3 regions of the Citricoccus alkalitolerans genome follow, and region 2 is predicted to be linked to each of the others. Evidence: riboswitches for the same ligand, from Rfam matches in the RefSeq annotation. Region 2 holds a riboswitch; each other region holds the start of a gene.
The links. A riboswitch is a leader RNA that binds a small molecule or an ion and turns the genes downstream of it on or off. The one in region 2 is predicted to bind S-adenosylmethionine.
Positions count from the first base shown of each region.

Region 1: another riboswitch for S-adenosylmethionine. It lies ahead of ABD134_RS10105 (LLM class flavin-dependent oxidoreductase); the one in region 2 lies ahead of ABD134_RS01420 (O-acetylhomoserine aminocarboxypropyltransferase/cysteine synthase family protein).
Region 3: another riboswitch for S-adenosylmethionine. It lies ahead of ABD134_RS10090 (acyl-CoA dehydrogenase family protein); the one in region 2 lies ahead of ABD134_RS01420 (O-acetylhomoserine aminocarboxypropyltransferase/cysteine synthase family protein).

Region 1 is NZ_BAAALH010000002.1:922,175-924,431, forward strand. It holds gene sigK (ECF RNA polymerase sigma factor SigK) at 1-41, shown strand, start outside; gene ABD134_RS10100 (anti-sigma factor) at 38-871, shown strand; SAM riboswitch class I at 999-1,090, shown strand; gene ABD134_RS10105 (LLM class flavin-dependent oxidoreductase) at 1,155-2,257, shown strand, end outside.
Region 2 is NZ_BAAALH010000001.1:326,415-328,671, forward strand. It holds gene ABD134_RS01410 (CPBP family intramembrane glutamic endopeptidase) at 1-235, shown strand, start outside; gene ABD134_RS01415 (VOC family protein) at 329-985, opposite strand; SAM riboswitch class IV at 1,189-1,303, shown strand; gene ABD134_RS01420 (O-acetylhomoserine aminocarboxypropyltransferase/cysteine synthase family protein) at 1,385-2,257, shown strand, end outside.
Region 3 is NZ_BAAALH010000002.1:918,636-920,892, reverse strand. It holds gene ABD134_RS10090 (acyl-CoA dehydrogenase family protein) at 1-873, opposite strand, end outside; SAM riboswitch class I at 880-972, opposite strand; gene ABD134_RS10085 (MetQ/NlpA family ABC transporter substrate-binding protein) at 1,088-2,038, opposite strand; gene ABD134_RS10080 (methionine ABC transporter permease) at 2,069-2,257, opposite strand, start outside.

The sequences.
Region 1 (2,257 bases), on a different contig from region 2:
CGCTCCAACGACTACAGGACTGTTTGGGGGTGGGAGCATGACGAACGGAAACGAGAACAAGAACGGGAACGTGATCGACGCCGAGTTGCTCGCCGCCTGGGCCCTGGATGCCGTGGACGAGGGCGAGCGCCGCGCCATCGAGCAGCGGCTCCGCTCAGACCCCGAGCTCCGCGCCCGGGCCGATGCCCTCAACAGCACCGTCGCCCGCCTGGCGGTGAGCACACCGGCTGAGCCTCCCGCCGATCTGCGGGACCGTGTCCTCTCGGCCGTGGCAGGGCCCGAGCAGGGCGCCCGGTCCGCTGCGGACGGCGACGCCTCGCCCCTGGCGGCCCACGGAGCAGCCGGCTCCAGTGCTGGCGCCGAGCGAGCCGGCATCTCTGATCTGGACAGTCACCGTGCCCGACGCCGGCCGGCCGCGCGCCGCTGGTGGGTGGGGGCGGTCTCGGCCGCCGCGGCTGCCGCCGTCGCCGTGGCCGTGGTGGTGAGCCAGCCGTGGGCTCCCACGGGTGGAGTGACCGAGGGCGATCAGCTCACGGCGATCGAGCAGATCCTGCAGGTGGACGGGGCCGAGCGGCTGGAATCCCCGGTGACCGGCGGAGGCGAGATCGAAGTGGCCCGGGCCCCGTCCGGTGAGACCGTGCTGGCCGCGCGGGGACTGCCGGAACCGGCGGAGGGCCGCGACTATCAGATGTGGACGATCCAGGGTGAGACGGCTCCCCAGCCGGCTGGCCTGTTGGAGGTCCAGGACGGCCTCGCCCTCGTGCGGATGCAGGACGTGCCGGCGGATGCCGCGCTCGCCGTCACGGTGGAACCGGCCGGAGGGTCCGAGGCACCGACCACGGATCCGATCGTGGTCCTCGCCTCGAGCTGACAGAAGGCCGCCATCCCGGTGTGAGGGCAGAGATGGGTACTCATCTCTGCCTCACAGCGGAAGGGCTGGGTGACTCCGCGTGAACCTCGGTTGGGGTCGCGCCCGGAGGTGTGGTGCAATCGATGGGTACCCATCCAGAGCGGCCGAGAGATCTGGCTCGATGACGCCGCAGCAACCACCGGGCAACCGGACAGGTGCTACCGCCAGGACCGATGGAAGGAGCATCACCGTGTCTGTCCCCAGCAACGAGAACGTCCATGGAACGAGCCATCTCCCCGAGGGCGTGCCCACCACCGCCGCCGGCAAGCGTGAGATCCTCTTCAACGCCTTCGACATGAACTGTGTGGCCCACCAGTCACCCGGCCTGTGGCGCCACCCCGAAGACCGCGCCCGCGACTACAACACCCTGGGCTACTGGACGGGATTGGCCCAGACCCTGGAACAGGGCCTGTTCGATGGCCTCTTCATCGCCGACGTGCTCGGGCCCTATGACGTCTACAACTCCTCCGACGAGGCCACCCTCAAGGCCGGCACGCAGGTGCCGGTCAACGACCCGATGCTCGTGGTCCCGCCGATGGCCGCTGTCACCAAGAATCTGACCTTCGGGGTCACCGCCGGCACCGCCTACGAGCACCCCTACCCGTTCGCCCGCCGCCTGGCCACCCTAGACCACCTGACCGAGGGCCGCGTGGGCTGGAACGTGGTGACCGGCTACCTGCCCTCCGCCGCCATCAACATGGGCCAGGAAGACCAGATGGAGCACGACGAGCGGTACAACCACGCGGACGAATACCTCGACGTGGTCTACAAGCTCCTCGAAGGCTCCTGGGAGGACGACGCGGTCGTCAACGACAAGGAGTCCGGGGTCTTCATCGACCCGTCCAAGGTCCACCGGATCGAGCACGAGGGCACCTACTTCAAGACCCCCGGCATCGCCTTCACCGAGCCCAGCCCGCAGCGCACCCCGGTGATCTACCAGGCCGGCGCCTCCACGCGCGGTCGAGCCTTCGCCGGAAAGCACGCCGAGGCCGTGTTCATCAACTCACCCACCGACGAGATGATCAAGGGCACTGCCGCCAAGATCCGCCAGGGGGCGGTCGAGGCCGGCCGCGATCCCTACGACATCCGCATCATGTCCATGCAGACCATCGTCACGGGCGCCACCGACGAGGAGGCGCGCGCCAAGTACGAGGAACTGACGCAGTACATCGACGTGGAGGGCGGACTGGTCCTGATGTCCGGCTGGATGGGTATCAACCTGGCCGAGTTCGAGCTCGACGAGCCGATCGGGGACGTCAAGTCCAACGCCATTCAGTCCACCGTGGAGACCTTCCAGAAGGCCTCGGGTGACGCCGGGTCCGTGTGGACCGTGCGCAGACTGGCCGA
Region 2 (2,257 bases):
CGTGCCCTTGCATCCCGTCACCGTGCTGGTGGCCTGCGCCGTCCTACGAGGGGCCTATCACCTCTACCAGGGGGTGGGCCCGGGAATCGGCAATCTGCTCATGGGGCTGGTGTTCGGCGCGGTCTACCTGAGGTACCGGCGGGTGATGCCGCTGGTGATCGCGCACTTCCTCCTGGATGCCGCGGGATTCATGGCCTACCCGTTGCTGGCGGCGGCGGGCCTGTTCGGCACCTGAGGCTCGGCTCCGGCACCTGATCCCGACTCTCAGTCGACTTGGGGTGGGTGTTCGACGAAGACTCCCACCCCAACTCAACTGAACGTGACAGAACTACAGGGTGATGGTGCCCTTGGGGGTCTCGAAGGTGACCTCGAGGATTCCGGGGGTGCCGGAGGGTGATTCGAAGACCACGTTGAGGTCCTCGACCTTCTCCTCCGGATCGTCCAGGCCCAACCAGCCGCGGACCCGATCGCGGGAGCCGGCGATCGTGATGGAGGACAGCTCAGCCTGAGGTGTGTGGGCCTGCGAGGGGTGCAGTTCCTCGGTGCCCTCATCCCAGCGCAGGAGGTATGGGACCTGTGGGTCGGCGATGAGGCCCTTGATGCCGATCTGGCGCCACGTGAGTTCGCGGCCGTCCGGGAACTTCCGGTTGCCGGGCACGGACTGGCGCTCCAGGCGCTCCTCGAACGGCGCGAGGTCGTCCACGGTGACACACCAGCCCATCCAGCCGCCGCCCATCTCGGAGCGGGCGCGGACGGCCTGGCCGAACGGGGCCTTCTCGGAGGAGGGGTGGTCCAGGACCTCGACCACCTCGAGGTACTGGCGGTTGCGTAGCGGGAAGATCGCGTTGCGCGTGCCGAAGCGGGGATGGACACCGCCCTTGACGCGCTCGATGCCGAGCGTTTCGGCGAGGCGATCCACCGTGGCGGCGAGTCCTTCTTCGGGTCCAACGGCGTACGAGACGTGATCCAGGCGCATCATGCCCATATCGTCGCACTTTCTTCAGTCACGGACCGGTTAGGTTAACCTCACTTGAAATGTGGCCGAAGTCACAGGTCTGACTGCCGCCTGGTGCCGGGTGCCGGCGTCCGTCAAGGTGGTGGCCACCCGGGCCCCGCTGTGAGGCGCAATGCGACGTTCCAGGGTGGTCGGGGATGAAACCCCGGAGCCGATCTGGCAGACTTGAGGAAGGTCATGAGTGCCAGCATCAAGCCCCGGCTTGCTGGCCGGCAACCCTCCAGCTCGCGGTGGGGTGCCCCGGGTGAGGACCAGGCAGGTGCCAACCGGCACCGGCAAGCGCGGGCCACCACGCCGCGTCGGGTTGCTGGACGATGTCCGTGCCCGCCGGCACCACGCAGGTGGCCCTGAACTGACAGGAGCCGTCACATGACTGACACCCCCAACAGCACCCCGAACACCGAAGCCGCCGCCGATCCGGCCCAGTGGGGCTTCGAGACCCGCCAGGTCCATGCCGGGATCCCGGAGGAGAACCCCTACGGCGCCACCGTGTTGCCGATCATCCAGTCGAACTCGTTCGACTTCCCCTCTGCCGAGGTCGCCGCGGACCGCTTCGCACTGAAGGACCTCGGCCCGATCTATTCCCGCATCGGCAACCCCACCCAGGAGGCCGTGGAGGGCAAGATCGCCGCCCTGGAGGGCGGAGTCGGGGCCCTGCTGCTGGCCTCGGGTCAGGCCGCCACCACCTTCTCCATCCTCAACCTCGCGGGTGCGGGGGACCACGTCGTCGTATCGGCCTCGCTGTACGGCGGCACGCAGAACCTGTTCAAGCACACGTTGGCCAAGATCGGCATCAGCACCACCTTCGTGCAGGACCCGGACAGCCCGGCTGCGTGGAAGAACGCCATCCAGGACAACACCAAGGCCCTGTTCGGCGAGACCCTCGGCAACCCCCGCGGGGACGTGCTGGACATCCGCGCCGTCGCCGACGTGGCCCACGAGGCAGGGGTGCCGCTGATCGTGGACAACACCCTGGCCACCCCGTACCTGCTGCGCCCGATCGAGCACGGGGCGGACATCGTGGTCCACTCCGCCACCAAGTACCTCGGCGGCCATGCCGCGGCCATGGGCGGTGTGATCGTGGACGGCGGCACCTTCGACTTCGCCGCCCAGCCGGAGCGCTTCCCCGGCTTCAACACCCCGGATGAGAGCTACAACGGGATCGTCTTCGCCCGTGACCTCGGGGTGGACGGCATCCTCGGCGCCAATCTGGCCTTCGTGCTCAAGGCGCGGGTCCAGTTG
Region 3 (2,257 bases), on a different contig from region 2:
GCCGTCACGCAGCGCGGCCCGTCCGATGCCCGCCAGCAACGCCATCAGGGTGGACTCGTGGTGCAGCGGGACCGGACCGTCGGCGGACGGCAGCGTCAGCAGCTCCTCCACACCGGCACCGCGGAACACCATGGTCCCCGTCCCGGTGAGACGCTGTCCGAAGCCGTCCCAGTCGTCCTTCACGGTGATCCTCGGTTGCCGCACCCGCACCACGGCCAGCGCGACGTCGGCCCGCTGGGAGCCGCCCCGACCGCCCAAGGCCGCGGCCGGCGTCGTGCCCAGGGATGTTGGACCCTGGGATGCGGCGCGCCGAGATCCGGTGCCGCGGGACAGGACCTTGCGTCGGAGGGCACGGGAGACGCTGGGGTCCAGCCGGACGGTGGCCAGGGCCCACGTGGAGAAGATGCTGCCGGTGGTGTAGAACTTGTTGCCGCTGATCAGCAACTGCCCCGCCTCGTCCTGGGTCACGGTGGTTCCGAGCCCGCCGAGCGGTGCGTCGCGTCCCTCGGACAGGGCGCTGCCGGCCACCTCCCCCTCGACCACACGCCGCAGCCAGCGATCACGGACGGTGCGGTCGGGCTGGACCAGCACATGCTGGACGAAGCTGAGGTGGCTGCGCAGCAGGTGGGCGGTATTGGCGTCCACCGCGGCGAGGTCCATCAGCAGCCGGAAGGCGTCCTCCTGGCTCGCCCCCGCTCCGCCGGCAGTCTCCGGGACGCTGAGGGCGCCCAAGCCTTGCTCCCGGAGCTGTTCGAAGGCCGCGAAGGGCAGGTGGCGGCCGGCCTCCCGGGGCACCTCCCCCTGCGCCACTTCCGCGAAGGCGGGGGCGAAACGGTCGGACAGTGCGGTGTAGCGGGACGACACGGACGTCATGTGAAAGCTCCATCGGTCCTGGCGGTAGCACCCTGGCCCCTGACGGGCGGGTTGCTGCGGCGTCGACGAGCCAGATCTCTCAGCCGCTCTGGATGGTGGTCCCCTCCATCAGACCACTCGGCGACGGCCCGGGTCCAATGCGAGGTATGCGGTGAGGTCAGAGAACCGTGGTTACTCCTGACCCCACGGGGTCATGCTGCGAGGTGGGCGTTGCCTATTGTTCAGAGACGGGGGTCAAGACGCCGGCGACCAGCGGGTTGTCCGTCGTCTCCAGGTACTCCTCGAACCGGGGATCGGAAAAGACCTCGACGAGCTTGCGGGTTTCCGGGGTGTCCTTGAACTCGGTCCCCACGATCAGCCAGGCGGCGTAGGTCCGGGGCGGGTCCGGGAACAGGATGCCCTTGTCCCGGCCGATCTTGCCGGCGTCAAAGAGGTTGGTGTAGCCGAGGGCGGCGTCTACCGAGTCCAGAGTCCGGGCCATGGACAACAGGTCGATCTCGGTGAAGTCGAGACGGCGCGGGTTCTCCACCACGTCTTTGAGCTGGGCGGTGCGCGGTTCAATGTCCGGGTCCAGCCCGATGAAGCCCTCGCGCTCCAACAGCCATAGCGCCTGGCCCTGGTTGGCCAGGTCTGTGGGCACGGCCACGGTGGCGCCGTCCGGCAAGTCCTCCACGCTGTCGTATCGGGTGGAGTACAGGCCGAAGGCCCACTGGTAGATCTCCACCGTGGTGGACAGATCGAGGTCGTTACCCTCCGCCACCTGCTTCATGTACCACTGGTGCTCGAAGATCGTGGCGTCAATCTGGCCCTCGGCCACGGACCGATTGGCCTGGACTCCATCCGCGATGCCCACGGCCTCGATCTCGACGCCGTAGTCGGGCGCGATCTCCTCAGCCACGAACTCCACCAAGCTCTCTTCTCCGGCCATGGCCGGTTCATAGTGCACTGTCAGCGGCCTCGTGATTTCGGCCTCTTCACCGGCGGCCACAGCCGGCCTGTTGGATTGCTGAATCACCACGAGACCCAGGACCAGGGCAGCGACGGTAGCGATGGCCGCCAGCGACCAGGGCAGCACGGTGAATGACTTTCGCAGGGTGAAGCCGTGATCGTGTCCAGCCGTCACCTTCTTCCCGGTGGTCGCCGGAGTCTTCTTCTCGGAGTTCATATGAGGTCCTTCAACAGGGTGCGGGGCCACTCAGGGCCGGGTCAGTGAACGGGCGATCCGGTCGCCGACGAACTGGACGAGCTGGACGGTGATGATGAGCAGGACGATCGTGCCGAGCATGACGGTCATGTCGAAGCGCTGGTAACCGTAGGTCACGGCCAGGAAGCCGATACCGCCCGCGCCGATGGTCCCGGCGATGGCCGAGTATTCGATCATCGA